Regions from separate parts of the Micromonospora taraxaci genome, predicted to be linked through region 3. Evidence: riboswitches for the same ligand, from Rfam matches in the RefSeq annotation. Region 3 holds a riboswitch; each other region holds the start of a gene.
The links. A riboswitch is a leader RNA that binds a small molecule or an ion and turns the genes downstream of it on or off. The one in region 3 is predicted to bind cobalamin.

Region 1: it holds a riboswitch for cobalamin, as region 3 does, so the genes downstream of both, FHU34_RS19955 (ribonucleoside-diphosphate reductase subunit alpha) here and FHU34_RS13410 (acyl-CoA thioesterase) in region 3, are expected to answer to the same signal.
Region 2: it holds a riboswitch for cobalamin, as region 3 does, so the genes downstream of both, cobN (cobaltochelatase subunit CobN) here and FHU34_RS13410 (acyl-CoA thioesterase) in region 3, are expected to answer to the same signal.
Region 4: it holds a riboswitch for cobalamin, as region 3 does, so the genes downstream of both, FHU34_RS19995 (CbtB domain-containing protein) here and FHU34_RS13410 (acyl-CoA thioesterase) in region 3, are expected to answer to the same signal.

What each region holds. Positions count from the first base shown of each region.
Region 1 is NZ_VIWZ01000001.1:4,292,933-4,300,484, reverse strand. It holds gene FHU34_RS19965 (FadR/GntR family transcriptional regulator) at 1-309, opposite strand, end outside; gene FHU34_RS19960 (enolase C-terminal domain-like protein) at 317-1,711, opposite strand; cobalamin riboswitch at 2,346-2,559, shown strand; gene FHU34_RS19955 (ribonucleoside-diphosphate reductase subunit alpha) at 2,750-5,083, shown strand; gene FHU34_RS19950 (ribonucleotide-diphosphate reductase subunit beta) at 5,134-6,129, shown strand; gene FHU34_RS19945 (MerR family transcriptional regulator) at 6,126-7,040, opposite strand; gene eno (phosphopyruvate hydratase) at 7,160-7,552, shown strand, end outside.
Region 2 is NZ_VIWZ01000001.1:3,559,511-3,567,062, forward strand. It holds gene FHU34_RS16290 (hypothetical protein) at 1-306, opposite strand, end outside; gene FHU34_RS16295 (hypothetical protein) at 333-863, opposite strand; gene FHU34_RS16300 (hypothetical protein) at 928-1,638, opposite strand; gene FHU34_RS16305 (RNA polymerase sigma factor) at 1,631-2,086, opposite strand; gene FHU34_RS16310 (hypothetical protein) at 2,334-2,669, shown strand; gene FHU34_RS16315 (MBL fold metallo-hydrolase) at 2,681-3,397, opposite strand; cobalamin riboswitch at 3,716-3,892, shown strand; gene cobN (cobaltochelatase subunit CobN) at 4,153-7,552, shown strand, end outside.
Region 3 is NZ_VIWZ01000001.1:2,885,262-2,892,813, forward strand. It holds gene FHU34_RS13385 (PepSY-associated TM helix domain-containing protein) at 1-287, opposite strand, end outside; gene FHU34_RS13390 (copper resistance CopC family protein) at 445-1,026, opposite strand; gene FHU34_RS13395 (Dyp-type peroxidase) at 1,023-2,231, opposite strand; gene FHU34_RS13400 (copper chaperone PCu(A)C) at 2,255-2,857, opposite strand; gene FHU34_RS13405 (copper resistance CopC family protein) at 2,923-5,028, opposite strand; cobalamin riboswitch at 5,157-5,370, shown strand; gene FHU34_RS13410 (acyl-CoA thioesterase) at 5,557-6,003, shown strand; gene FHU34_RS13415 (zinc-dependent alcohol dehydrogenase family protein) at 6,146-7,132, shown strand; gene FHU34_RS13420 (ABC transporter ATP-binding protein) at 7,145-7,552, opposite strand, start outside.
Region 4 is NZ_VIWZ01000001.1:4,303,059-4,310,610, reverse strand. It holds gene FHU34_RS20015 (TetR/AcrR family transcriptional regulator) at 1-599, opposite strand, end outside; gene FHU34_RS20010 (MFS transporter) at 780-2,282, shown strand; gene FHU34_RS20005 (histidine phosphatase family protein) at 2,355-2,942, opposite strand; gene FHU34_RS20000 (CbtA family protein) at 2,939-3,712, opposite strand; gene FHU34_RS19995 (CbtB domain-containing protein) at 3,703-3,906, opposite strand; cobalamin riboswitch at 3,941-4,095, opposite strand; gene FHU34_RS19990 (amidohydrolase family protein) at 4,354-5,232, shown strand; gene FHU34_RS19985 (ABC transporter permease) at 5,743-6,750, shown strand; gene FHU34_RS19980 (ABC transporter substrate-binding protein) at 6,791-7,552, shown strand, end outside.

The sequences.
Region 1 (7,552 bases), 1.4 Mb from region 3:
CTCGCACTCCAGTAGCCGCCGGACGGTGTGGATGTGCCGCGGGTCGCCCTGACCCTGGAAGTCGACCACGAAACCCATCGGGGCCAGCAGTTGCGGCGCGTCGAGGTTGGTGACGTACGTGCCGTCACCCTGGCGGATGTTGACGATGCCGAGGATCGACAGGGCCGACATCCCCTCGCGCAGCGAGCCGCGCGAGACGCCGAGCGACTCGGCGAGGTCCTTCTCGATCGGCAGGCGGTCCCCGGGCTTGAACTTCCCGTCCAGGATCATCCGCTTGATGCCGTTCACCACTTCGTCGGTGCGTGACATGGTCCCCCTAGCGGCCAGCGGATGTGGCCGTCCCACCCGCGATCACGTACGGCTCCGGAGATGACACGGTAGTCGGGTCCGCCGCCGCCCAGTAGTGGCCGTCGGGAAAGCGGTAGAGCGCGATCGACTCGGGGCGCATCCGGGTGGAGTAGCCGGGTTGGTCGGGCAGGACGTAGCCGCTGCCCGAGCCGGTGTCACGGATGACGCACGGGTCGGTGAAGTGCTCGTGCAGGTGGTCGACGAACTCGGTGACGCGGTTGGTGAGATCTCCCGAGACCGCGACGTAGTCGAGCACCGACACGTGTTGGACCATCTCGCACAGCCCGACGCCGCCGGCGTGCGGGCAGACCGGTACGTCGAACTTCGCGGCGAGGAGCAGCACGGCGACGATCTCGTTGATGCTGGCCAGCCGGCCGGTGTCCAACTGGCAGAAGTCGATGGCCCCGGCCTGGAACAGCTGCTTGAACATCACCCGGTTGTGACAGTGCTCGCCGGTGGCGACGCCGATCGGGGCGACGGCCCGGCGGACGGCCGCGTGGCCCAGGATGTCGTCGGGGCTGGTCGGCTCCTCGATCCACAGCGGCGTGAACCGGGCGAGGGCGGTGACCCACTCGATGGCCTGGCCGACGTCCCACACCTGGTTGGCGTCGATCATCAGGTTGCGGTCCGGGCCCAGGATCTCCCGGGCGATCGCGCAGCGGCGGATGTCGTCGTCGAGGTTGGCGCCCACCTTGAGCTTGACGTAGCCGTAGCCGCTGTCGACGGCTTCCTGGCACAGCCGGCGCAGCTTGTCGTCGCCGTAGCCGAGCCAGCCGGCCGAGGTGGTGTAGGCGGGGTAGCCGGTCCGGTGGAGCTCGGCGAGGCGGTCGGCCTTCGTGCTCTCCTTGGCCCGCAGGATGGCCAGTGCCTCGTCCCGGGTCAGCGCGTCGGACAGGTAGCGCAGGTCCGCGATGTCGACGAGTTGTTCGGGGGACATGTCCACCAGTAGCCGCCACAGCGGCTTGTCGGCGAGCCGGGCCACCAGGTCCCACGAGGCGTTCAGCACGGCCGCGAGCGACAGGTGGACGACGCCCTTCTCGGGCCCGAGCCACCGCAGCTGCGAGTCGGACGTGAGGAGGCGGTAGACAGCGCCCATGTCGGCCGCCATCGTCGCCACGTCCATGCCCACGAGGAGCTGTGCCTGGTGGACCGCTGCGGCGGCGACGATGTCGTTGCCCCGGCCGATGGTGAAGGTCAGGCCGTGGCCCGCGAGCGGCGCGTCCACGCTGTCGGTGCCGTCGGTGTGCAGGACGACGTAGGCCGCCGAGTAGTCGCCGTCCTTGTTCATGGCGTCTGACCCGTCAGCGGTCAGGGAGGTGGGGAAGCGGACGTCCTCGACGGTGACAGCAGTGATCTGCGGCATGCGCTCCTCGCCCGACTAGGCAAAAGATCAGATGATCATTCGGAGTATACGGAGGCTGGTTCAGGTGCGTCAACGACGTCGATCACCCGACCGGTGCAGACATCCAATGTTTCTGATGGGGACCGAACGTCTGACGAGAGGTGCCTCCCGCGTGGCGTGTTCGGATGCCGGGCGACCGCCGCGACGGCGGTGGTACCCCGTCGTCGCGGCCCGCGTTTGCGCGTGGGCATCGTGGCCGAACACCAAACCGCTGGTGGGTGGCGTTCGCTGTTCCAAGTGGAACTCCGGCCCGTCGAGTGTGTCGAATGGTGGGCGGCGGTCCACCGGTCGGAACGAGGGTCGGAGTCGGCGGCCGAGCCGGGGGTTTGAAGATTGGATGTTCATCTCGACCACCCGCATCGACGGCAGATTATGAGCAACGTTCCTTACATCTGGATCCTGCATACATCGCATCTTTGTGGATCGTCGCCGGCTTTTCCGCGGTCTTGTCGCGCCGCTGGCCGCCGCCTCCCGCTGGCGTCGGCCGGCCGGGGACCGGCGGTCGGGGGCGCGGTCGGGTGACGGTCGTCACCGCCTCCGCCGCCGACACGCCGACACCGACATGTGGGGTGTGACAACCGCTGGGTCCCTATATATGGTGTCGAGCGCAGCTGGTTCGACTGCTCATCCAGGGCGGTCGAGGCAAGAGGGAACCCGGTGGAAATCCGGGACTGTCCCGCAGCGGTGAGTGGGAACGACAGCCGTCATCAGCACTGGACCACACGGTCTGGGAAGCGACGGCCGGTAGGAGACCGGTGAGCCCGGTCGCGCCCACGAGTCCGAAGACCTGCCAGCGCGCCGCGTACCCGCACCCGGGTGTGCGGCGGTCCGAGGCCGCGTGGGACGGCTGACGCCACCTGACCCACGCCGCCGGCGTGGCGTCCGTCGGTGTCTGTCTCCGCGCGTTCGGGCCTCCAGGTCTCGAACTCCGAGGAGCGAGTGGTGACAGTCACCGAGGTAGTCCCGGCCAGCGCCGACGCGGCACTGCGACGGACGCCGATGCAGGTCCGCAAGCGTGACGGCGGCACCGAACCCGTGGACGTGAACAAGATCGTCCGGGCGGTCGAGCGGTGGGCCGACGACCTGACCGACGTCGACCCGATGCGCGTCGCCACCCGCACGATCAGCGGCCTGTACGACGGCGCGACGACAGCCGAACTGGACCGGCTGTCCATTCAGACAGCGGCCGAGATGATCGGTGAGGAACCGCAGTACTCGCGCCTCGCCGCCCGGCTGCTCGCCGGCTACGTCGACAAGGAGGTGCGTCGGCAGGGCATCGCCTCGTTCAGCGCGGCGATCCGGACCGGCCACACCGAGGGCCTGATCGGAGACGACACCGCCGCGTTCGTCGCCACGCACGCCGCAGTGCTCGACGATGCCATCGACCCGGACGGCGACCGGCGGTTCGAGTACTTCGGGCTGCGCACGGTGTACGACAGGTACCTGCTGCGCCATCCCACCAGCCGGCTGGTGCTGGAGACCCCGCAGTACTGGCTGCTGCGGGTGGCCTGTGGCCTGTCCCGTACGCCGGACGAGGCGGTCGGCTTCTACCGGTTGATGTCCAGCCTGGCCTACCTGCCCAGCTCACCGACGCTGTTCAACTCCGGCACCCGGCACACCCAGATGTCCTCCTGCTACCTGGTCGACTCACCGCTCGACGAGTTGGACTCGATCTACCAGCGCTACGCCCAGGTCGCCAACCTGTCCAAGTTCGCCGGCGGCATCGGCATCGCGTACTCCCGGGTCCGGTCCCGGGGCGCGTTGATCCGTGGCACCAACGGGCAGTCCAACGGGATCGTGCCGTGGCTGCGAACGCTGGACGCGAGCGTCGCGGCGGTCAACCAGGGCGGCCGGCGCAAGGGCGCGGCGTGCGTCTACCTGGAGCCGTGGCACCCGGACATCGAGGAGTTCCTGCAACTGCGGGACAACACCGGCGAGGACGCCCGCCGCACCCACAACCTGAACCTGGCCAACTGGGTGCCGGACGAGTTCATGCGCCGGGTCGAGGCCGACGAGATGTGGTCGCTGTTCGACCCGCACGAGGTGCCCGAGCTGCCCGACCTGTGGGGGGAGCGGTTCGACGCCGCGTACCGCGAGGCCGAGGCGCAGGGCCGCTACGTCCGGCAGGTCCCGGCGCGGGAGCTGTACGGGAAGATGATGCGAACCCTGGCCCAGACCGGCAACGGGTGGATGACCTTCAAGGACGCGTCGAACCGGCTGTGCAACCAGACCGCCGAACCGGGCAACGTGGTGCACCTGTCCAACCTCTGCACCGAGATCGTCGAGGTGTCCAGCGACGCGGAGACCGCCGTGTGCAACCTCGGCTCGGTGAACCTCGCCGCCCACCTCGTCGACGGTGACATCGACTGGGAGCGGCTGCGCGCCACGGTGCGTACCGCGGTGACCTTCCTCGACCGGGTCATCGACATCAACTACTACCCGACCACGCAGGCGGCGGCGAGCAACCCCCGCTGGCGGCCGGTCGGGCTCGGGCTGATGGGCCTGCAGGACGTCTTCTTCGCACTGCGGCTGCCGTTCGACTCCCCGGCCGCGCGGGAACTGTCCACCCGGGTCAGCGAGGAGTTGTACCTGACCGCGTTGGAGACCTCCGCCGACCTGGCGCGACAGTTCGGCGCGCACCCGACGTACCCGCAGACCCGGGCCGCGCGGGGCCAGTTGCAGCCCGACCTGTGGGGTGTCGAGGGTACGCAGACCGCGCGGTGGGACGCCCTGCGGGAGCGGGTCGCGGCGCACGGGCTGCGTAACTCGCTGCTGGTGGCCGTCGCCCCGACCGCGACCATCGCCTCGATTGCCGGATGCTACGAGTGCATCGAGCCGCAGGTGTCGAACCTGTTCAAGCGCGAGACGTTGTCCGGGGAGTTTCTCCAGGTCAACACCGCTCTGGTCCGCGAATTGAAGGCCCGTGGTCTGTGGACCGACCGGATCCGGTCGGCGATCAAGCGGGCCGAGGGATCGGTGCAGGACATCGCCGAACTTCCGGCCGGCGTCCGGGAGTTGTTCCGCACCGCGTGGGAGCTGCCGCAGCGGGCGCTGATCGACCTCGCCGCCGCCCGCGCCCCGTTCATCGACCAGTCCCAGTCGCTGAACCTGTTCCTGGCGGCACCGACCATCGGCAAGCTCTCCTCGATGTACCTGTACGCCTGGAAGGCCGGTCTGAAGACCACCTACTACCTGCGTTCGCGCCCCGCGACCCGGATCCAGCAGGCCACCGTCAGCGCCGTCGCGCCCGTAGCCCTCGCGCCCGTCGCCCTCGACGCGGAGGCGCTGGCCTGCTCGCTGGAGAACCCCGAGTCGTGCGAGGCCTGCCAGTGACCCTCGCCGACACCACAGTCACCGACACCTCCGAGACGAGGACCACGCACATGCTGCTCGACCCCGGGATGGACCTCACCCTCCGCCCGATGCGCTACCCGCACTTCTTCGACCGTTTCCGCGACGCCATCCGCAACACCTGGACCGTCGAGGAGGTCGACCTGCACGCCGACCTCGCCGACCTGGACAAGCTGTCGCCGGCCGAGCGGCACCTGGTCAGCCGCCTGGTGGCGTTCTTCGCCACCGGCGACACGATCGTCGCGAACAACCTGGTGCTCAACCTGTACCAGCACGTGAACAGCCCCGAGGGGCGCCTCTACCTGTCCCGGCAACTGTTCGAGGAGGCGGTGCACGTCCAGTTCTACCTCAACCTGCTCGACACGTACGTGCCCGACGAGAGCGAGCGGTTCGAGGCTTTCGCCGCGATCGAGAACATCCCCTCGATCCGCCGCAAGGCCGAGTTCTGCTTCCGCTGGATCGACTCCCTGGGCGACCTTCGGGAGCTGCGCTCGCGCGAGGACCGGCGAACGTTCCTGCTCAACCTGATCTGCTTCGCCGCCTGCATCGAGGGGTTGTTCTTCTACGGCGCGTTCGCGTACGTCTACTTCCTGCGCTCCCGTGGCCTGCTGCACGGCCTCGCCTCCGGCACCAACTGGGTGTTCCGCGACGAGAGCATGCACATGGCGTTCGCGTTCGACATCGTGGACACCGTTCGCGCCGAGGAGCCGGACCTGTTCGACGACGACCTCGCCGAGCAGGTGCGGCAGATGCTCACCGAGGCCGTCGAGTGCGAGGTGCAGTTCGCCGAGGACCTGTTGGGCCACGGCGTGCCCGGCCTGACGTTGGCCGACATGCGGGAGTACCTCCAGCACGTCGCCGACCGTCGGCTCGCCCAGCTCGGCATCGCCCCGCACTACGGGTCGAGCAACCCGTTCGCCTTCATGGAGTTGCAGGACGTGCAGGAGCTGTCCAACTTCTTCGAGCGCCGGGTGTCGGCGTACCAGGTCGGGGTGACCGGCACCGTCGCCTTCGACGACGACTTCTAGGCGGCAAACGATCCGGGGGCCTGGCGTCGCTTGGTGAGCCACCGCATCACGTGCAGGGGGTGCGACGCCGGGTCCGGGATCGGGTGGAAGACGTGTTCCACCACGCCGTCGGCGATGATCAGGGTCAGCCGCTCGTAGAGCGTCATGTCACCGGCGGTGCGGGTCGGCAGGCGCAGCGCGTCGGCCAGGGTCAGTCTCGGGTCGGGGATCAGCGGGTAGGGCAGCCGCAACCGGTACGCCAGTTCCCGCTGGTACCCGGTCGACTGCGCGGACAGGCCGTACACCCGGGCGGCGCCGGCCGCGCGGAGTTCCGCGTGGTGGTCACGGAACCAGGCTGCCTGCTCGGTGCTGCCCCGGGCGCCGTGGACCTCCAGCAGTCCGTTGGGCAGGTCGACGCCCGGCCGCCCGGTCAGTGGGTAGACGAAGATGACGGTGCGCCCGACGCCGAGCGCGCCGAGGTCGACCGGGCGGCCGTCGGTGCCGTAGAAGGACAGCGACGGCAGGCTGGTGCCGACCAGCGCGGCGGGGTCGCCCCCGACCTCGCCGCCACCGGGTACGACCTGGGTCGCTGCCGCGTCCAGGCGCGCGTCCAGGGCGTCCCGCTGGGCGGTCAGCCTGCCGATCCGCTCCTGGAGGGTGGTGATGGTGCTGCGGTACGTCGCCACCGCCGCCGCACACACGTCGGTGTCGTCGGCGCCACCGGCAATCGACTCGACGAACGGGCGGGTTTCCTCGACGGTGAGGCCGAGCGCCATCAGCTCGCGGATCTGCGCGACCAGCCGCACCGCGATCGCGTCGTACTCGCGGTAGCCGTTGCCGAGCCGCCGGGGCACGACCAGCCCCGCCGACTCGTAGTACCGCAGTGCCCGGACCGTCGTCCCGGTCCGTCGTGCCAGCTCACCCACCCGCATCCCGCGACCCTAAACCCGCACCCTGGGGTACGGGTCAACGTGTCCATCGTCGCGGTGCCAGGACCGCCGTTTCCTGCCAGTCTGGGCGACGAAAAGGCAGTGTGACCAGGGAGTGTGTGATGACGGCAGTCAATCGGGTGCGTGCTCGGCAGATCCTCGACAGCAGGGGCAACCCGACCGTCGAGGCCGACGTGGAACTCAGCGACGGCTCAGTCGGCCGGGCGGCCGTACCCTCGGGCGCGTCGACCGGGGCGAACGAGGCGGTCGAGCTGCGCGACGGGGACCCCGCCCGCTTCCACGGCAAGGGCGTCACGACGGCGGTCGCCGCCGTCAACGGCGAGATCGCCGACGCGGTGATCGGGCTCGACGCCGAGGACCAGGCGCTGATCGACGCGACGATGATCGACCTCGACGGCTCGAAGGACAAGGGTCGACTGGGCGCCAACGCGATCCTCGCGGTGTCCCTGGCGACGGCGAAGGCAGCGGCGTCGGCCCACCGACAGCCGCTCTAC
Region 2 (7,552 bases), 670 kb from region 3:
TGGTGCCAACGGTGGCCGGTGGATCCACTGCGCGTCGAAGAGCACCCGGAAGCCGTACCCGGACAGGTCGAGGTCGGCGAAGCTGTCCTTCACCGACGCGCCGGGCCCCACGTCGATCCGGGCGAGCAGGGCCTCGGCGTCGATGCCCGGCCGCAGGGTGACCGCGTCCGGGTACCAGGGTGGCGAACGGCGGGGGACCGACCAGGCGTCGGCGTCGGTACGGCCGGTCAGCCCATGGCTGCCGCAGACGATGTCGCACCACTCGGCGTTGTCGTGGGCCGCCGCCGCCCGTGGGTCCTTCAGCACGCCCGGCAGCCTAGGCGGCCGTGCGCTCACGGCGCGTAGACCAGGTCCATCGTGTCGGTGTGGCCGGACCAGCGCAGGTCCAGACGCCAGCAACCGGCCTGGGGCACGTCGATGATCGACGGACCTGGCCCGCCGGCGACCTCCCGGGTGACAGTGGTGTCGGTGCCGTCCAGCGTCGCGGTGATCACCAGAGTGGCCGGTGCCGTCGGGTCGGGTGTGGTCGTGGAGGCCTGGGCCACCCACAGGATCTTGTTGTTCGACCCGTCCTTGCGGTGCTGCCGCAGCGGGTGGGCGAACAGCACCGCCACGATGTTGCCCTTCGCGCCGAAGACGTGCGGGACCCGAGCGTCGCCGCTGAAACCGGCGTCCGCCCAGTCGGGCAGAGCTCCCGTCTCGACCCGCGCCGCGCAGGCGCTCGCCGTGGTGGCGCCGTCGCTCGTCGGCGCCGCCGACCCGCCGGCGCTCGTCGGCGCCGCCGACCCGCCGTCGCTCGTGGCCGTGCAGCCCGCCAGCAGCACCACGGACATCGCCAGCGTCACTCTTCCCCGTGAACCCATCTCACCCCTCCAGTGCGCGTCGACTCGTCGCACAGTCAGGACACCGGTCGGGCCGGTCAGGTTCCTAGCGCAGCGACCTGGCGATCTCGATCGCCTCGGCCTTGCTGAGGGAACCTTCGAGCCGGTAGCTCACGTCGGCGTCCTGCCAGATCAGTGTCGAGGCGGCCAGTCGGGCGGTCTCCTCGCGGACCTCGCCCGCACGGTCCACGTACGACAACACGTGTGGTCGGTCGACCCAGATGGCGAAGTCACCGTCGACCTGCGTCCACTCCGCCCCCGGCGGGGTGACCTCCTTGTGGAAGGCCAGGTTGAGGCGACCGTCGAACGCGTCGATGCGCAGCGCGCCCCCGTCGTAGAGCAGCGTCGCCACCCGGCAGACACCCGAAGGGTCAGGATCGGCGACCAGCACCCGCTCGGGCGGACCCAACGACGCCGGTAGGCGGATCGGGAACCGCACCGCCCGCTGCGCCTCGTCCAAGGCGGCGGTCCGCTGCGCGGGCAACGGCGACGGGGTGCCGGCGGGCGGCGTCGGGGCGGACGAGGTGGCGATGCTGACACCGGCGAAGCGCAGCAGCCCGGCGACGGCGTCCGCGACGGCGGCCCGCGTCGGCGGCACCAACGCGACCAGGAGGGCGACCAGCGCCGCAGCGGCGAGCGGACGCCACCGGCGCACGGGCCTGTCGAGTCGTACGCGGACACGGGCGGTCACGTCGGGCGGCTCGGGTGTCTCCAACCAGGCGGACAGGTCGCGCAACTCCCGTTCGAGGTCACCCATGCCGGACCTCCTCCCGGTCGAGAAGGCCGCGGAGTTTCGCCAGCGCCCGGGAGGTGCGCGACTTCACCGTCCCCCGGGGCCAACCCAGTGCCGCCACCGTCTCCTCCTCGGTGAGATCGAGGAAGTACCGACAGACGATCACCTCGCGGTCCCGTACCGGCAGTTGCCGCAGGGCCCCGACCAGCGCCTCCCGGCGCTCCCCGGCGAGGACCGCGCCGACCGCCCCGTCCTCGGCGATCTCGGACGTCGGGTCGGCCGCCGCCGCCCGCAGGACGAGCCCGTCCCGCCGGCCCCGGGACCGGTGCAGGTTGCGGGTCTCGTTGGCGACGATCGCGAGCAGCCACGAGCGGAAGGACGACTCGCCCCGGTACCGGGACAGCTTGCGGTACGCCTTCACGAACGCCTCCTGCGTGACGTCCTCGGAGTCTGAACCCGCACCGAGCAGCACCGCCGTCCGGTACGCGGACGCGGTGTGCCGGGCTACCAGGAGGTCGTACGCCTCCAGGTCACCGGCTCGAGCGCGGGTGACGAGAGCGTCGTCGTCCAGGGGAGGCCTCCGTTCGGATCACACTCATGACACCGCGCGGGCGTCGCGGGTTCCACCCGGCGCGGGTCAGGTTGCTCCCACCCGGCGTGCAGCGTATTGCCAGGATTCGGTGGTGCACTGGGAGAGGTGTCGAGGAGAGGGGCTGGTCATGAGCTGGTTCAATCGCCGGGCACGGGGTGCCGAGACGACCCCGACGAAGCTGGACCGGGAGGCGACCCGCGAGGACCTCGCGGCGCTGGAGGCGTTCGTCGCCAGCCGGCGGGGCGTGGAGTTCTATCTGGAGCCGGAGACCACGGCGACGGACACGACTGTGGTGGCGATCGCCCACGACGGTGAGTGGATCCGCCGGCGCACCGGTACTCCCCGGGCGGCGGGGAGCATCGCCCGCAAGCACGCGGTGCCGCTGTACGAGGCCGCCCGCACCGGCTACCCGGAACGGATGCGGGTGTGGAACCGCGCCCACCCGGAGCGCCACGCCCGTTGAGACTCGCCTGCTCAGGCGTCCTCGACGGCTGACCGGGCCTGTTCAGCGGTCATCGGCTCGGCGTGGCTGGAGACGTACCAGTGGTAGTCGTCGTGTAGCAGTCGTCGGACCAGGCCCAGGTCGAGGCCGTCCTCGGGTCGGCGCAGATGGGCCGGCGGTGGGTAGAAGCAGTCGCCCAACACCATGACACCCGAGTCGGGCACCAGGACGACAGTCGAATCCGGGGCGTGCCGACCTCCGACGTGCCGTAGCCCCACGCCGACCGGCAACTCGTCGGCATCGGTGAAGGTCCGGGTCGGTGGTAGGACCGCGAAGTCCTCCCAGGAGTCGACAGCCCGTGCCCGCGCCCGGAAGCTCGGGCCGAGGCGAGGGTTGGCGCGTACCTGCTCGTCCAGGTAGTGGTGGCTCCACGGCCGGGCGGCCTCGGCGCGCAGCAGCGGCACGGCCGCCTCGTGCCCGACGATCTCGACACCGGGCCAGGCGCAGGCTCCCCAGACGTGGTCCCAGTGGTGGTGGGTGTAGACGAGCCAACGTGGCTGCGGTAGCCCGGCGGCGGCGAGCGCGACCTGGATCTCGCGAGCGTGCGCGGGGCTCTGCCCGGCGTCGATCATCACACTGCCGCGCTTGTCGACGACGACGGCGACGCCGGCCTGGACGGCCTCCGGGTCGGGATCGCCCGGACAGATCCAGACACGGCCGGCCAGGTGGTGGAACTGCGGGGCGACCATGGTGATCGACCTCCGGGATTGATCGTGGACGCTGGTGCGGCGTTTTCCGATCCTAGGTGAGGGTGCCGCCCGGCACCGTCCCACCGGACGATCGGCGCAGGCCAGAGCAGGTTCCGGCCATCCTTTGCTCTGCATACCTATGCGCACCGGTGACGATCCGTGCCCGGTGCCTATAGGTATGCAGAGCAAAGGGCGTGGGGCATTCATCCGGGGCATTGCCACAGCGCGCATCCACCGTCGCGGCAATCGCTGAAGCTCGATGATTGTCGGCCGCCTAGCCGGGACGGAGTGGCGTTGACCCGCAGCGGAAGGGTGTGGCAGCATTCGCGGCCTGACGGCAGTGAAGGAAGTCGGTGCGATTCCGACGCGGTCCCGCCACTGTCACCGGGGAGCGATCCCCCCTCGTGAGTCACGGCCGTGTGTCTGCGGTTGGAAGGCCGGGGGAGAGCGTCGATCCGGAAGCCAGGATACTTCGGCCGTCGGGACGTACCCCAGGGCGTGGACACCCGAGGAGGACCCGATGACGCACGGCGTCTCATTCATCGACGAACTTCGTCATGACTCGCACGGCGGGCGATGCACAGTGCCCGCGACCGGTCACGCCCCGTTGAGCTGAGCGCCGCCCGCCGCCGACCGGCCCCGCCGCTCGCGTCCGCGAGCCGTCCGCCCCGCCGTCGTACCGGCTGACGCCGCACCCACCCGCATCGTCGCGGTCACCCTCGTGGTGGCCGGGGCGTCACTCCCCGGAGCCCGCCGTGCGCATCCTGCTGCTGTCCACCGCCGACACCGACCTGCTGGCCGCCCGCGCCAGCGGCGCTGACTACCGGCTGGCCAACCCCGCCCGGGTCGCCGCCGACGAGGTGCCCGCCCTGCTCGACGGCGTGAACCTCGTCGTCGTACGCCTGCTCGGCGGTCGACAGGCCTGGCCGGACGGCCTCGCGGCGGTGCTCGCCACCGGCGTGCCGACTGTCGTGCTCGGCGGTGAGGCGCTGCCTGACGCGGAGCTGATGGCCATCTCCACAGTGCCGTCCGGGGTCGTCACCCAGGCGCTCGCGTACCTGGTCGAGGGCGGGCCGGACAACCTGGGGCAGCTGGCCCGCTTCCTCTCCGACACGGTGCTGCTCACCGGCGAGGGGTTCGACCCGCCCACACCCACCCCGGCGTACGGGGTGCACCGTGAGTACCCCACGAATCCGGAGCAGCCCACCGTCGGGATCGTCTTCTACCGGGCGCACGCCCTCGCCGGTAACACCGGCTTCGTCGACGTGCTCGCGGACGCGGTCCGCGAGGCCGGCGGCAACCCGCTGCCGATCTTCTGCGGTTCGTTGCGGGGGCTGACCACGGGGTCCGGCCCGCTCGGGCTCTTCGCCCGCTGCGACGCCCTGCTGGTCACCGTCCTCGCGGCGGGCGGCGCGGTCGCCGCGGACGCCTCCGGGGGCGGCGACGAGGACGCCTGGGACGTCGGCGCCCTGGCCGCCCTGGACGTGCCGATCATCCAGGCGCTCTGCCTGACCAGCACCCGGAAGCAGTGGGCCGACAGCGACGCCGGGCTGTCCCCGTTGGACGCCGCGATGCAGGTGGCCATCCCCGAGTTCGACGGCCGGATCATCACCGTGCCGTTCTCGTTCAAGCAGATCGACTCCGACGGGCTCTCGGTCTACGCCGCCGATCCCGAGCGGGCCGCCCGGGTCGCCGGGATCGCGGTGCGCCACGCCCGGCTGCGGTACCTTCCCAACCCCGACAAGCGGGTCGCCGTGGTGCTCAGCTCGTACCCCACCAAGCACTCCCGGGTCGGCAACGCCGTCGGGCTGGACACCCCGGTCTCGGCGGTCCGGCTGCTCGCCGCACTGGCCGAGGACGGCTACGACCTGGGCGACGCGCCGCCACCCACCGACGGGGACGCGCTGATCCACGCGCTGATCGCCGCCGGTGGGCACGACGTGGAGTGGCTCACCCCGGAGCAGTTGGCCGCCGCCGAGGCCCGGATACCGGGGGACACGTACCGGCGGTGGTTCGACCAGGTCCCTGCTGAGCTGCGCGAGCGGATGCGGGAGCACTGGGGTGAGCCGCCCGGCGAGCTGTACACCGAGGGCGGGGACATCGTGCTCGCCGGTCTGCGCTTCGGCAACGTGGTGCTGCTGATCCAGCCGCCCCGCGGCTTCGGGGAGAATCCGATCGCCATCTACCACGACCCGGACCTGCCGCCCAGCCATCACTACCTGGCCGCGTACCGCTGGTTGGCCACGCCGGCCTCCGACGGCGGCTTCGACGCGGACGCTGTGGTGCACCTGGGCAAACACGGCACCCTGGAGTGGTTGCCCGGCAAGGGTCTCGGTCTGGCTGCCGACTGCGCGCCCGACACGGTCCTCGGTGACCTGCCGCTGGTCTACCCGTTCATCGTCAACGACCCGGGCGAGGGCACCCAGGCCAAGCGGCGGGCACACGCCGTGGTCATCGACCACCTGGTGCCGCCGATGGCCCGCGCCGAGACCTACGGCGACCTGGCCAAACTGGAACAACTGCTCGACGAGTACGCCACCGTGCAGGCCCTCGACCCGGCCAAGGTGCCCACCGTCCGGGCACAGATCTGGGACCTGGTACGCGCCGCCGAACTGCACCACGACCTGCACGCCGAGGCGATGCCCGACGCGGACGACTTCGACGACTTCGTGCTGCACCTCGACGGGTACCTGTGCGAGGTCAAGGACGTGCAGATCCGCGACGGCCTGCACATCCTCGCCGACGCGCCCACCGGGGAGCCCCGGGTCAACCTGGTCCTCGCGGTGCTGCGCGCCCCGCAGATCTGGGGTGGCGCACACGCCCTGCCCGGCCTGCGGCAGGCCCTCGCCGTCGCGTACGGCCTCGACGAACAGGAACTGCTCGCGTCACCGGGACAACGACTGGCACTGCCCAGCGCGTTGACCGACGTGGTGGACGGGCCGGCCGGCACCGCCGCCGACGCGGTCGACCTGATCGAGGCCCTCGCCCGGCGGCTGGTCATCGGCATGGAGACGCTCGGCTGGGACGCCGACACCGTCGACACGGTGGTCGCGGAGGTGACCGGGCAGCCGATCCCCGACGTCGCCGCGGTGCTGCGCTTCGCCGCCACCGAACTCGTACCTCGGCTGGACCGCACCACCGACGAGCTGACCAACACCCTCGGTGCGCTCGACGGCCGGTTCGTGCCGCCCGGCCCGTCCGGCTCACCCACCCGGGGCCTGGTCAACGTGCTGCCCACCGGCCGCAACTTCTACTCCGTCGACCCGAAGGCCATTCCCAGCCGCAACGCCTGGGACGTCGGGGTGGCCCTCGCCGACTCCCTGCTGGCCCGGCACCTCGCCGACACCGGCGCGTACCCCCGCTCGGTGGGTTTGACAGTGTGGGGCACCAGCGCCATGCGCACCCAGGGCGACGACATCGCCGAGGTGCTCGCGCTGCTGGGCTGCCGCCCGGTCTGGGACGACAGGTCGCGGCGGGTCACCGGCATCGAGGTGGTGCCCACGGCCGAGTTGGGCCGGCCCCGCGTCGACGTCACGGTGCGCATCTCCGGCTTCTTCCGCGACGCGTTCCCGCACGTGGTGGCGCTGCTCGACGACGCCGTGCGGCGGGTCGCCGCCCTGGACGAGCCGGCCGAGGAGAACTACCTGCGGGCGCACGTCGCCGCCGACCTCGCCGAGCACGGCGACGAGCGGCGGGCCACCGCGCGAATCTTCGGCTCGAAGCCCGGGGCGTACGGTGCCGGGCTGCTGCCGCTGATCGACGCCCGGACGTGGCGCAGCGACGCCGACCTCGCCGAGGTGTACGCGGTGTGGGGCGGCTACGCCTACGGCCGGGGCCTGGACGGGCGGGAGGCGCGGGCCGACATGGAACGGTCCTTCGCCCGGATCTCGGTGGCGGTGAAGAACCAGGACACCCGCGAGCACGACATCGTCGACTCCGACGACTACTTCCAGTACCACGGCGGGATGGTGGCGATGGTCCGTCACCTTACCGGCACGTCCCCGCAGGCGTACGTGGGTGACTCGGCGATGCCGCACGACGTGCGGACCCGCACCCTGGGCGAGGAGACCCGGCGGGTGTTCCGGGCCCGGGTGGTCAACCCGAAGTGGATCGCCGCGATGCGCCGGCACGGCTACAAGGGCGCGTTCGAGCTGG
Region 3 (7,552 bases):
TTGCGCGCGGCTCCGACCTGTTCGGCCAGGGACACGGGACGGTCACCCACCTGCGCGACGGTCAACTGGTCGCCGTAGAGGACCTGGTCGAGCTGCGGGGTGATGGTGAAGGCCAGCCCGGTCAGCGCGGCTGTCACCAGGAACGGTGCGACAAGGATGCCGGCGTAGAAGTGCAGCCGCAGCAGCAGCGCGCCGAACGGCGACGCGCGCCGGGCCGGTCGGGCCGGGGGTTCGGCGCTGGTGGAGGGTTCCGGCGTCGCCGCGCCGGACAACTCGGTGAGAGACATGGTGATCCGATCGGGATAGTCGGGATACCCCCGAGGGTGTCTCCCGTACTGACGTGGTCGCCCGGTGGTGGTGTCGCGTCGGTTCCGGCCCTGACGTGGTAGTCGGACAGCCGGACCGATTGGTTCCCACTGATGCTCGGCCTGCGAGCCGATCGGTTCAGCGGCGGGACGCCCGCCGCCACAGCAGCACCGCCGCCACAGCGACGAGGACCACGAGCGCCACGCCCGCCACGAGGACGCCGGCACCCCGGCCTTCGTCGGTCTGCACCGCCGCGACGGCGGACGGCGTGGTCGACACGGCGGCCTCGACGACCGGCGCGGCGCTGGACGTGGGGTCGGCCACGGTGAAGGGGTACGACCCCTGCACCGGGTGCCCGTCGGCGGAGACGACCCGGTAGGCGACCGTGTACGTGCCGTTCGGCAGGGTGTCGGTCAGCTGGACCGTGCTCTTCGCCCCGGCGACCACCGGCTCGCCCGTGACGACCTTCCGCTTGGCGGCGTCGGTGAGCACGATGGTGGTGAACGTGGGGTCGAGCCGAGACATGAATTCGAGCACGATCTCCGTTGGTGCGCTGGTCACCGTCGACTGCTGCACCGGCGTGGCCGCCCGCAGCGAGTTGTGGGCCCAGGCCGGGCCGGCCGGAACGAGCAGCGCGACGAGGACGGCGAGCGCCGCCGCGCCGAGACGGACGGCGTTGCGACGCAGCGGCGGTACGGGCATGCGGAGGCTCCGGTTCATCCGAGCACCTGCTCGCCGATCCACCCGCCCGGTTGGCAGCCGGGTGGGATGGCGAAGACGGCGGAACCGATCGGGGTGGTCCACTCGTTGAGCAGGTCCCGGTCGGCCAGCCGGCGTTGGATTGGCACGAACTGTCGGGCGACGTCCGCCTGGTACGAGGTGAAGACCAACCCGCTGTCGGCGTGGCCCTCGGCGGTCGGCACACCGTCGTAGTTGTAGGGCCGGCGCAGGATCTTCAGCCGGTCGTCCGTGACGTGCGCGCGGGTCAGGTGGGAGAAGTCGGGGATGACGGTGAGCCCGTCCGGGCCGGTGGCGGCGAAGTCGGGCTCGTCGTGTTCGGCGTTGCCGGTGAGCGGGGCGCCGGTGTCGAGCCTCCGGCCGACGGCGAGTTCCCGGTCGGTGCGGCCGAGCAGGTCCCAGGTCTCCATGTTCATGCTGATCCGCCGTACGACGAGAGTGGTGCTGTCGCGCAGCCACGCCGGACCGTCCGGCACCCAGACGGCGGAGTCCATCGGCACCCCGGGTCGGGGGTTGGCGGTGCCGTCGAGCTGACCGAACAGGTTGCGTTGGGTGTGGCCGCCCGGCTCGACGCCGGGGCTGCGCCGGAAGCCCTGCTGCACCCACCGGACGGTGGCGAACGGCCGGCTGTCCTTGATCAGCACCCGTTGGGCGTGGGCGACGCTGATCGGGTCGTCCGCGCAGATCTGCAGCAGCAGGTCGCCGCCCGTCCAGGCCGGCTGGAGCCGGTCGACGCGGAACGGCGGCAGGTCGGCGACCGAGGCCGGCCGGCGGTCGTCGACGCCCGCCGCCCGGTACAGGGCGGGTCCGAAGCCGAAGGTCACTGTCAGCCGGGCGGGCAGGAGCCCCAGTTCGGCCTCGGTGTCGGCCAGCGCCGGCTTGCCCTGGGTGAGGCGGGCGGCGTCGTCGGTGAGCAGCCGCAGCATCCGACCCAGCGCGGCCCGGTCGGTGCCGGCCCGCAGCGTGAACGCTACGAATGCCGCGTGCGCCTGCGGTTCGGTGGTCACGCCGGCCTGTCGCGCGCCGTGGAACGGCTCGACCAGAGCGCCGACGCTCGCCACCGGCGTGGTGTCGGCAGCGGCTGGTGACTGCCCGCTTTTGGTACGGGTCGCAGCGATGGCCGCACCGCCGGCGAGGGCTCCGCCGGCGGCCAGGGCCCCGCCGGTGAGCAGGCCGCGCCTGCTCACCGGTCGGGCGGGTGGCGAGTCGGTCACGATGCGGGGCTCATGCTCATCTCCGGCGTGGCGCTCATCCCGGGCATCGGCTGGCCGTGCCCTGGGGCGTAGCTCTCCTGCGCGCCGGTGAACGGCTTGGCCACGGCCGTGAACTGCTGGATCCTACCGTCGGCGAACGTCAGGGTGAACGTCAACTCGTCGCCGGCCTGCACGGGCTTGGCGAGGTTCATCAGCATCAGGTGGTCACCGCCGGGTTCCAGCGCGTGCGTGCTCTTCGCCTTGATCACGACGCCGCCCTGCTTGGCCTGCATGACCATCTTGCCGTCCTTCATGGTCATCTCGTGCAGCTCCATCGGCGACACCGAGGTCGCGGCGCCGGTCACCGTGACATCGCTGTCGCCGTCGTTGACCAGGGTCCCGAAGGCCGCCGTCATCCCCTTGTCGGCGGCCTTCACCCACGGGTCACGAATGCCGAGCACCCCGGCGTCCGGGTTGGCCGAGGTCGACGCGGACGGACTCGCCTGCCCGGTCGACGGGGAGTCGGACGATCCGCATCCGGCGGCGCCCACCGCCAGGACGGCGGCGGCGAGGACGGCGGCCGAGCGGCGGCGCGGACCGAGCGGGCTGGTGCTGAGCATGTGTTCTTCCTCCGATGGTTGCTGCTGGCTGGATGGTCGGCCGCAGCTGGGAGAAAGTTCCGGGCTCAGGGCACGTTGATCGTGTACTCGGCGGTGTGCACCTTCCCTTCCACCTGGAAGTCGAAGAAGGCCCGGTACCGGCCCGAGCTGGGCGCGGTCAGCCAGAACTGGACAGTGCCGTCGACCAGCTCCTGCTCCGGGTGGACGTGCACGTAGCCGAGATCACCCTCGCGGACGACCACCAGGTGCCCGTATGCGCCCAGGTAACGCTCCAACTGCACGGGCGCGGCCGCCTCGGCGCGCTGGACCTGGAACTGCATCGGCGCCGTCACCCCCACCGTCGGGGTGCCGCTCATCGCCACCGCGTACGGCCCGGCCGTCGCCTGTGCCTGCGCCGGCGGCAGCGCGGCGGGGGTGTGCGCCCCCGGCACCGTGTGGTCGACGCCCAGCACGAGAGGCACCTGCGCGCCGTTGGTAGCGGTCACGGAGAAGTCGGCGTAGACGCGGTAACCGCCGGGTTGGGCCAGCGTGAGGGGGACGCTCCAGGTGCCGTCGGGGGCCATCGTCGGGTGTACGTGCTGGTAGCCGGTCAGGTCACGGCCCACCACGATCATGTGCAACGGCTTGTCGTGGACGACAGCGAAGCGGGTCGCCGGCTGCCGGTCGGTCCCGACGATCCGGAAGCGGTAGTCGGCGCGTACCCCGGCGGGTTGGGACCGCTCCAGCGGTTGCAGGGTGAACCCGCCGGCGCTGACCGTCGTTCCGGTCGCCAGCGTCTCGCCCGTCGCGCCGTCACCCCGGTGCGTGTGCGGGCCGGTGCCCGCCGGGTGTTGGTGCCCGTCGGTCGCGGACATCGCCTGCCCGGAGGCGGGTGGACCGCCTGCCGGCTGCCGGGTGTTGCCCGCCGGGCTCTGGTCGCCGGGGCCGATGCGAGCCAGCCCGAACCCGGCCAGCAGGGCGATCACCAGCCCGCCGACGAGCAGCGCCAGGTGGCCGTTGCTCAGCCGGGACCCGGGCGTCACGGCGGCGAGGTCCGTGTCCGGCCGGGGTCCGGCCTCGACTGTCGACTCGTCGTCGGTGCTGGCGAGGGCCTTCGCCTCATGGTCGGCGGTGGCGAGGGCCTTCGCCTGCTGGTTGGTGGGCGTCGGGTCGACAGCGACGCCCGTGCGGGCCGTGACGACCGCGTCGCCGGTACGCGCTGCCGGCACTGTGGCCGGTCGCCGCTTACCACCAGTGGGCTGCGCACCGACACCGCTCACCGCGCCGGCCTTGCCCGCGGAGGACTTGGCAGCGGCCGTCTTTCCAGCGGCGGCCCTGCCTCCGCTGGTCTTGCCGGCGGAGGGCCGGCTCGTGGTACGGGCACCGCCGCCGCGTCGACCTGAGGTCCCCGGTGCGGTACGGCCCCGGCCGGTGGGTTTGCCGGTGGACGCCGTCCGGCGACGCCAGACGACAAGTCCGGCCGCCGCGACGGCCGCCGCGATCGCCGCCGCCCATCCGGCCCAGGCCAGCGCTCCCGAACCGCTCTCCTCGGCCGGCCCGGTCGGCGGGACCGCCGCAGCCCCCGACGGCGGGGTCACCGGCTGGGCCGAGGCGGTCGGCACCGCCGACGCCTGCCCGGATGACCCGTGCTGCTCGGTGGCGGCCACCAGTGCCGGGTCCGGCTGCGTCGTCGGCGGGCTCCACCCCTTGGGTGCCGCCGTCACCGGCCCGTTGTAGCGGAACGTCAGCGTGCCCCGCACGGTGTCGCCGTCCGAGGCGACCGACAGGTAGCTCACCGAATACTGGCCCTTGGCCGGCAGGTGGGTGACGGCCACCGTCGCGGGGAACCCGGTCGTGTACTCCCGTGGCTCGAACTGCCCGTTGACCAGGAAGTACTCCCGTACCGGCTTGTCCAGCGGCTTCGGCTCCCCGTACGACCAGCTGTTGTCGACCCGGATGCCGCCCGGGGCGGTGACAGTGAAGAACGCGTTGGGCGCGGCCTTCTCGGTGAAGAACAGCTGCACCGCCGTCAACGGCTCGCTCACCGTGGCCCCACTCGCTGGCGTGGACATGGCGAGAGTCCCGTGAGCCGAGGCGGGTTGGGCGGACGCGAGGAGGGCGACCGCCGAGGCGAGGAGGAGCGCGAGGACACCCGAGAGCACCCGCCCCGGAGTCTGTGGGAGACGACGCATCTGAATATCCTGACCGGAGTGAGGCTTTTTTCAAGAGCTGGCGATCTTTTTCCTCACATGGCAAAAGCTGACGACGGGCGGTGCGGTCTCCGCGCTGTGCCCCCGGTGCCGCGACTTCCCTGGCCAGCTATGCTGCGGGCGGCGCTGGTTCGCCCCGTCGTGACCGTCGGGGTGTCGTAAGAGGGAACCCGGTGGAAGTCCGGGACTGCCCCGCAGCGGTGAGTGGGAACGAACGCCGTCATCAGCACTGGGCCGTCGGCCTGGGAAGCGACGGCCGGTAGGAGACCGGCGCGACCGGTCAGGCCCGCGAGTCCGAAGACCTGCCTGCGCTGCGCACACGACCGTGTGCGCCGCCGTCGGCCTCGCGGGTGGGCTGAGCGGGTGACGTGCCGTCCGTCGGCGCGTGCTCGTCAGCGTGTCCGCGTATCGGCGGTGTGGTTTCCCGAGGGACGGACTACCGCTGTGCACGACACCACCACGATCGTCGGCCGAGCGCCGTCGGCGTCGCACCTGACCCTGTCGCAGATCATGGACCAGCACCACACGAACCTGATGGGTACGGTGCACGGCGGCCGGATCCTCAACCTCATCGACTCGGTGGCCGGAGTCGTCGCCGCCCGGCACTCCGACGGGCCGGCGGTGACCGCCGCGATCGACGAGACCGCGTTCCTGCGCGCGGTGCGGGTCGGCGACGTCGTGCACGTCGACGCCCGGATCACCTGGGCCGGACGCAGCTCGATGGAGGTCGCGGTCAAGGTCACCGCTGACCGGTGGGACCGGGCCGTGCCGCCCACCGACGTGGCCACGGCCCACCTGGTCATGGTCGCCATCGACGACGACGGCCAGCCGAGGACGGTGCCGCCGTTGCTACCCGAGACCGACGGCGACCGGAGGCGCTACCGCGAGGCGGAGATCCGCCGCGAGCACCGGTTGGCCCTGCGACGGGCGCTGCTCGACGGCGTCGACGAGGGCTGAGGGCGTTCGGGCTGTCCGTCGCCACGTGCAGCGCGTATCTCGCCGGATCGTCGTCCTGGCTGTCACCCCGGATGTAGCCCGGGCGGCAAGCCAGTTGGATAGCGTCCACGTGATGTCTCGATCACGGAGGGTGTGAATCGTCATGCGTGCAGCGGTGCTGCGGGAGTTCGACAGTCCGCTGACGGTCGAGGAGATCGATCAGCCCGCTCCCGGGGCGGGGCAGGTGCTGGTGCGGATCGTCGCCAGCGGGGTCAATCCACTCGACACGAAGATCCAGGCCGGACAGGCCGCGCACGCGCGGGTCCAGCCGCCCGCGGTGCTCGGACTGGATCTTGCCGGGGTCGTCGCGGCGGTCGGCGCGGAGGTGACGGGGTTCGCACCGGGAGACGAGGTGTACGGGCTGTGCGGGGGAGTGGGTGGGCTACAGGGTTCGCTGGCCGGATACGCCGCCGTGGACGCCCGGTTACTGGCCCGCAAGCCCGGCGGCCTCTCGATGCGCGAGGCCGCCGCGTTGCCACTGGCGGCGATCACCTCCTGGGAGGGGCTTGTCGACCGCGCGGGGGTCCGCGCCGGGCAGAAGGTGCTGGTGCACGGCGGTGCCGGCGGTGTCGGTCACGTGGGCCTGCAACTCGCCCAGGCAAAGGGTGCCGAGGTGTACGCCACCGGAGGCCCGGCGAGCGTACGGGTGATCGAGAGCCTGGGCGCCGTGGCCATCGACTACACCTCGACGAGCGTGGAGGAGTACGTCGAGAGGCACACCGGTGGCGAGGGGTTCGACATCGTCGTCGACAACGTCGGTGGCGCGACGCTCGACGCGTCGTTCGCGGCGGTACGCACCTATCACGGACACGTCGTCAGCGCGCTCGGCTGGGGCACCCACTCGCTCGCCCCGCTGTCGTTTCGTGGCGCTACCTACTCCGGCGTTTTCACGCTGCTGCCGATGCTCACCGGCCGGGGCCGCGAACACCACGGCGACATCCTGCGCGAGATCGCGACGCTGGCCGATGGCGGCGCGCTGCGCCCGCGACTGGACCGGCGTCGCTTCACGCTCGACACCATCATGGACGCCCACCGTCTGGTCGCCGACGGCATCGCCGAGGGCAAGGTCGTGGTGGACGTCGCCGACTGACCGGCCGGTACGTCAGGTCCGCGCCGGTGCCCTGCTGTCCAGGTCGACGATCCGGTCGGTCCAGCGGTCCATCAGGGTCTGGTCGTGGCTGATGACCAGGACGCCGGCCCGCCGGGTCCGCTGGTAGTCGCGGATGACGGCGGCGACGTGCGCCTGGGTCGAGGCGTCCAGCATCGCCGTGGCCTCGTCGCAGAGCAGGTAGTCCGGCCGGTGTACGAGGGCGCGAGCGAGGCAGGCGCGTTGTAGTTGCCCGTCGGACACCGCGTGTGGCCGTCGGCCGCGCAGGTCGGCGGTGAGGCCGACGAGGTCGGCGAGTTCGGCCACCCGTTCCCGGACCGTCGACTCGGGCGTTCGGACGGCACGGAGCGGTTCGGCGATCAGGTCGTCCAGGCTCAGCCGGGGATCAGCGGCGGCGCGCGG
Region 4 (7,552 bases), 1.4 Mb from region 3:
TCGCGCAGCGGCCCGACCAGGTCCTGTTCGGTGGCGGCGCTCAGCGGCTCCAACTGGATCGACGACGACCGCAGCACCGCGACGCCGATGCCGGCGGCGAGGGCCATCTGGGCGCGGAGGAGGATCTCCTCGCTGCCTGGTTCACCGGGACGCCACCCCCGGGCTGCCGCCAGTTGTTCGCTGGCCCGGCTGAGGACACCACGCCGGATCTCGTCGGCCCCCGCGTCGCCGGACGAGCGCAACAACAGGGTGAGCTGGCTGGACAGCCCCGCCGTGCCGAGGTCGGCGATGTGCCGGGCGATGGCCTCCGGGACCCGCTCGGCAGGCGTCTGACCGGCCGTCCGGTGCAGCTCGTCGCCCGCTGCCCGCAGGCACGCCTCGAACAGGCCCTCCTTCGACGAGAAGTAGCGGCTGATGAGCGCGACGTTGACTCCCGCGTCGTCGGCGATGTCCCGGACGGTCGTCGCCGCGTAGCCGTCGCGGGCGAAGCGCTGCCGAGCCGCGTCGAGCAGGAGCTGCCGGGTTTCGGTCGCATCCCGGCGGCGACGGGGGGCAGGTTCGCCAGCTGTGGCTGAGGGGACGGGTGGTTCTGCTGTCACGGCGCGTCCTTTCTCGCTCTCTGTGGCGGTGCGGCCGACACAATGTAAACATATGTTGACTTGTGGCTCGAAGCAAGGTCGTCGACCTTCGCCGGGGTGACGTAAACGACTGTTGACATGGCTCTGTGGCTGCGGATACTGGTAAGTCAGCAAACGTTTACATCTAGTTTCGGGAATCTCATGACCCACACCATCGAGGAGCCGACCCGCGTCGGCTCCGCGCCCAGCGCCGCTCCGCGTGCCAACAGCACCCTCCTGGTGCTGTATCTGTCGCTGGGTGGCCTGGCGTTCGCGGTGCTGCAGTCGCTGGTGGCGCCCGCGCTGTCGACCATCGGAAGGGACCTGGGCGTCTCGACCGGAGACATCAGTTGGGTGCTCACGGCGTACCTGTTGGCAGCCTCGGTACTGACGCCCATCCTCGGCCGTCTCGGTGACATGGTCGGTAAGCGCCGGGTCCTCATCGGCGTCCTCGCCGCCCTCGCCGCGGGCACCCTGCTCGCCGCCCTGGCCCCCAACCTGACCGTGCTGATCGTCGCCCGGGCGCTACAGGGCGCCGCCGGCGCGATCCTGCCGCTGTCGATCGGCATCGTGCGCGACGAACTGCCCCGGGAGAAGGTCGGCGTCACCGTCGGCCTGCTGTCGGCGATCTTCGGTGTCGGCGCCGGCGTCGGCATCGTGGCCGCAGGCCCGATCGTGGAGCACCTGTCCTGGCACTGGCTCTTCTGGCTGCCGCTGGTCCTCGTCGTCGTCGCGCTGCTCGGGGCCATCTTCGGGATGCCCGAGTCGCGGGTGCGTACGCCCGGACGGCTCGACATGCTCGGCGCCGCCATCCTGTCGGTGTCGCTGGTCTCGCTGCTGCTGGCTGTGAGCAAGGGGCAGTCCTGGGGTTGGGGGGAACCGAAGACCGTCGGCCTGTTCCTGCTCGGCGTGGTCGCGTTGATCGTGTTCGTCCTGGTCGAGCTGCGGGTGAGCGAGCCGCTCATCGACATGCGCCTGATGAGGATTCGCGGTGTCTGGGCCACCGACCTCGTTGCCCTGATCCTCGGGTTCGCGATGTTCGGAACCTTCGTGCTCGTGCCGACCCTGCTCCAACTTCCCGCGGTCACCGGCTACGGCTTCGGCAAGACGGTGTCCCAGGCCGGCCTGTTCCTGCTGCCCACCGTCCTGATGATGGTGATCTTCGGGCCACTCGCCGGTCTGCTGGACCGTCGCTTCGGTCCCAAGGTCCCGATGTTCCTCGGCGCGGTCCTGGTCGTCGTCGCGTTCGTGCTGCCGGCACTCGCGCACGGCGCGACCTGGCAGGTGCTGCTCTCCGGAGTGCTCACCGGTGCCGGCATCGGCCTGGCGTTCGCGGCGATGTCCAACGCCATCATCGAGAGCGTCCCGGCCGGGCAGACCGGCGAGGCGAGCGGCGTCAACACCATCGCGCGAACCATCGGTAGCAGCATCGGCGCCGCGGTCGTCGCGGCCGTCATCACGTCGCACAGCACACCTCAGGGTCTGCCCACCGACGCGGCCTTCACCGCCGGCTTCTGGGTCTGCGCGGGCGTCGCCGTCCTGGCCGTCTTCGCGGCGCTCGCACTGCCCTCGGCGCGTCGCCGTCACCAGCAGGCCGTCGACGCGGGTGTCGAGGACCTCCCACCCGAGCCCGTCGAGGTGCACCTGCCGCACCGGCAGCGCTGAGAAGCGACACTGTGACGGCTCAGGCCGTGACCACCCACTGTGGCGGTCACGGCCTGAGCCGTCAGCACGATCTCAATCCACCCGAGGCGCACTCAGTCGGAGGTGCCACCGTGCCCCACGGCCGGTGAGCCGGACGATCGCCAACGGCTCCACGTCCACCTGCCGGTACGTTGCCAACGGCAGGTCGAGGGCGTGCACGACCGCGACCCGGATCACCAGCGGGTGCGCGATCGCGGTGAGCCGCCGGTCGGCGCCGCGTTGCCCGTCCAACCAGGCACCGACCCGGTCCCGCACCCCAGCGACGGACTCGCCGCCGTGCGGTGCGGACTCCGGTTCGGACATCCACTCGTGCAGCGCCTGCGGCTGCTCGACGGCGATCTCCTCGACCGACCGTCCGGTCCAGTCGCCGTAGTCGCAGTCCGCCAACGCTGCCTCGATGGTGGGCAGCAGACCGAGTGCGTCGGCGGTATCGGTAGCCGCCGCGGCGGGACTGGACACGCAGGCGTCGTCGACGCCCAGGTGCCCACGTCCGGCCTGGGCCAGGGCGAGGGCGGCACGCAGGCCGCCCTCGTCCAGGCCGTCGTCCGATCCGCCGAAGCGGGCCCGACGCAGGGCAGTGGTGTGCGCGTGGGCGACCAGCCGGAGGCTGGTGGCGGTCACGTGCCCGGAAGTGCAGCGGCGGCCCGGCGACGCCGGTCGTGGTGCATCAGGGCCGCGAACAGCAGGCCGATCCCGGTCCAGAGCACCACCTGGGTGCCGAGCGAGGCCAGCCGGAAGTCCCACAGCAGCTTCGCGGGGAAGTCGGCGGGGACCTCCTGGAACGACGGAAGCACCACATAGGAGACCACGGTGACCAGCAGGAATCCGCCGACCGCCGCGGCGACGCGCTGCCACAGCGGTGCCTGCGCGCCGACCGATCGGTAGCCCAGCGAGCCCGCCCACACAGCAACCAGACCGAGCACCACCATCAGCAGGTAGGTGACGGTGCGTTGGTTGATGGTGGCCGGATCGCCGACCGCCGGCGGGTTCGCCGGGTACTTGAGGAACGGCACGACCACCGCGCCGAGCAGCGCCGCGCCGGCCAGCAGCAGGCCCGACCGTCCGTCGTCGTAGGTCCGCCGTCGGCGTGCCAGCAGGACGTACGCCGTGGCCAGCAGGCCACCCATCGCGGCACCGAACAGGCCGGTGGCCAGGAACAGGCCGCCGCGCTGGCCATTGCGGCTGACCAGGGCATCCTCGTGGTCGTGCGCACCGGCGACCGGCTCGGCATGCGCCGACGCCGCCTCCTCGATCGCGATGGCCGCGTCGACGTGCGGTTCGCCGGCGAGATAGGCGAACGTCCCGGCGAGCAGACCGGCGATCAGGCCGGCGAGCAGACCGCGGACGAGGACGGTGACGAACGGGGGAGCGGTGGCACCCGTCAGTGGCACGGAACACCCAGCAGGTGCCGGCCGTCGTGCATCAGCTCGTGCAGGTACATGCCACTGCGCGACACCGCGCCCTGGTCGAAGGCGACGAGGTAGGCCAGCAGCGCGAGCGCGGTGACGGTCGCCAACACCGTCCACAACAGACGCGTGGTGCCAGCGGGATTCACCAACGGCTGGCTGGACGTGGAACTGGACATGTGATCACGAACCTCCCCGGGGATGACGCGTCCCCATCGCAAGGCTGCGGACGACCGAGCGTCCTGGCTCGCGGTCCCTCTCGAAGTGGGGGAACCGCTCACAGTGGCGCGACCGCGCCGGAATCACACCGGCTTCCCTCGCGTCGCCGCAGATAGTGGGTCGACGGTATCGGTGCCGCCTCAGGCGGTCAACCCGGTCCGGGACAGCGACCCGCCGGCTCGCCGACGTGCGGGCACCGACGCATCGTCACTTCGGCCAGTCGACGGTATTCGTCTGGCCGGAGTGCTGGGGAGTTCCGGCTGGTACGCGCGTTCTGCGGCCTGCGCCTGCCCTGTTACCGCTAACATGGTCACCCTGCAAAATCTGTCGACGGCACCGGGCCTCGCCGGAGGCCCGACCAGTGGCGGAGCGGGGTGGGTGGACGTGAGCGCGCCGGGACGGGTCCGATGACGACCGGTGCGGCCGTGCGGCAGCCGGGGATCGTCGACGCGCACCATCACCTCTGGGTCCGAGCCCGGCACCCGCAGCCCTGGATCGACCCGCACACCATGGCCGCGATCGACGACGACTTCACCCCGGTCGACCTCGGCCCGGCGACCCGGGTCGCCGGAGTCACCCAGACCGTCGTCGTGCAGACCGTCGCGGCCCGGTCGGAGACGCCCGAGCTGTTGGGGATCGCGGCCGACGACCCCCTCATCGCCGGGGTCGTCGGGTGGGTCGACCTCACCGCCGGCGATGTCGTCGAGCGCCTGGAGCGACTTCGGGCGGCGCGGGGTGGCGAGCGGCTCGTCGGGATCCGTCATCTGGTCCAGTCCGAGCCCGACCCGGCATATCTCGACCGCCCCGACGTCCGGAGGGGTATCGCCGCGGTCGGTGCTGCCGGCCTCGCCTTCGACCTGCTCGTACGCCATCATCAGTTGCCGGCGGCCACCCGGCTGGTCCGCGACCTGCCCCAGGTCCGGTTCGTCCTGGACCACCTCGGTAAGCCGTCGCTCGGCGCCGGCGGCCTCGGCGACTGGCCCCGGGACCTGCGGGCGCTCGCCGCCGAACCCAACACGACGGCGAAGCTCTCCGGCCTGGTGACCGAGGTGAGCGGCAGTTCCTGGACGGTCGCGGACCTGCGGCCGGCCGTCGAGCACGCACTGGACGTGTTCGGGCCGGGCCGGCTGATGTTCGGCTCGGACTGGCCGGTGTGTCTGCTCGCCACCTCGTACACCCGCTGGGTCAGGGTGCTCGGCGACCTGCTGGATCCGCTGACCGACGACGAGCGCGCGGCGATCTGGCGACAGACAGCCAGCCGGGAGTACCGGCTCGCGGCGTCGTGACCCGCCGGAGGGCCGTCGGTTGACCGGCCGGGAGTTCGGTGGAGAAAGAGGTGCCCGCAAACGCCACCGGGCATAGCATGTTATCGATAACATGCTCGCGATGGTCCGCCGGATCGAGTCGGGGGCCACCCTAGGGTGCGGGGTGCGCATGGTCGTCGGGGCCGGGCCTGTCGATCCAGTGTGGACTGTCGCTGGTCCAGCGTCCCCTGACGAACCGTCGGCGGATGGTGCCGCGCCGCTCGGCCGCAGTTGTGCCGATTTGATCAGACGTATGCGCGGGATGGCTCGGGTAACGATGTCAAAACATGGTTGTAAGACCTTGGCAACCCACGCGGGTGCATGGCATGGTAACGGCTGATCAAGGGAAACATCCGATCTATCGTCACGGTGCGGCAGGTCCACGCCAAGCCCTCTCCTCTGCGGGGAGGCTCGGTCGCTCATAGGTGCTCGGCACGACGGCGGGTCCTCCGTCGAGTGCCGGCCCCACGCATGGGGAGGTCAGGTCCGACGATGAGTACCGCCGAGGCATCCGCCGGCACGCAGCGCGGCGACATCGGTGACTGGCTCCGGGAACGGATCTCCCACGCCGTCTCCGAGTTCACCGCCGCCACCGCGTTGGTCGTCCTGTTCATCGCGTTGACCATCGCGAGTCCCTACTTCCTGACGGCTGACAACCTCTTCAACATCGGGGCGCAGACAGCGGTGATCGCCATCATCGCCACGGCGCAGACGATGGTCATCATCACGAAGGGCATCGACCTGTCCGTGGGGTCGGTGGCCGCACTCTCCGGTGTGCTGGGAGCGATGGTCGTCCGCGACCTCGGCTTCTCGCTCTGGGCGGCGACGGCGGTCGCGATCGGCGTCGGCGCGCTGGCCGGGCTGTTGAACGGCCTGCTGGTGACGGCAGCCCGGATTCCGCCGTTCATCGCGACGCTCGGAACGATGTCCGTCGGGCGCGGACTGGTCTTCATCATCACCGGCGCGGTCGGCGTCTACGGCCTGCCCCGCTCGTTCCAACTGCTCGGCAACGGGGAGATCATCGGCATCCCGTTCGCCGTCGTGATCACCGTCCTGGTCGCCGTCGGGGTCGCCTTCCTGCTCTCCCAGACCCGCTTCGGTCAATACACCTACGCGATGGGCTCCAACCTGGAGGCCGCGCGTCGCTCCGGCATCCGGGTGGGCCGTCACCTGACCGGGGTGTACGTGCTGGCGGGTGTGCTGGTCGGCCTCGGCGGCATGATCGCTGCCTCCCGGGTCAACTCCGGCCAGCCCAACTACGGGATCTCGCTGGAGCTCGACGTCATCGCCGCCGCGGTCATCGGCGGCGCCAGCCTGTTCGGAGGCCAGGGTCGGATCGTCGGGACGATCATCGGCGCCTTCCTCATCGCCCTGGTGCGCAACGGGGCCGTCCTGCTCGACATCAGCATCCACTACCAGCAGGTGATCGTCGGCCTGATCATCTGGGCCGCCGTCTACTTCGACCAGTACCGCCGCCGGCGGCTGGAATCGCGGGGTTGACATGCCATTCCACGAGTCCGAACGAGGAAGGACACACACCATGGCACACACCACCACCAGTCGACCGGCGCGCACGCGTCTCCTTCGTGCACAGGCCATCCTGGCCGCGGTCGCGGCCACCGCCCTACTCAGCGCCTGCGGCGGAGTGGAGGTCCGGGACGGCGGCGACGGCGCGACGAAGGACGCGAGCGGGCCGTTGAAGCTCGCCGTCGTACCGAAGGCAGTCGGCGCCGACTACTGGAACACAGTGAAGGCGGGCGCGGAGTGCGCCGCGCAGCGCGCCGGGGACGTCACCGTCCAGTGGGACGGGGTGACCACCGAGACCGACGTCGAGGGCCAGGTCAACCTGATCCAGAACTTCGTCACCAAGAAGGTCGACGGCATCGTCTACGCGGCGACCGACTCCAGCGCGCTGGCGCCCGCCACCGACCAGGCGCTGGCCGCCAAGATCCCGGTCGCGATGATCGACTCCGGCACCAGCCCGCAGCCGTCGGGCGTCCCGCTCTTCGCCACCGACAACCGCGCGTCAGCGACCGAGGCGGCGAAGCTGCTCGCCAAGGAGCTGGGCCCCGGCAACCACGACGTGGCCCTGGTCGAGTTCCAGCCCGGATCACAGACCAACACCGAGCGGGTCGACGGCTTCAAGGCCGGCCTCGCCCAGTTCCCCAACCTGAAGCTGGTCGGTCAGCAGCCCAGCAAGAGCGACGTCAACGAGGCGCGGCGGGTCACCGAGAACATCCTCACCGCCAACCCCAACCTCAAGGGCATCTTCGCCGCCAACGAGCCGAGCGTGCTCGGCGCC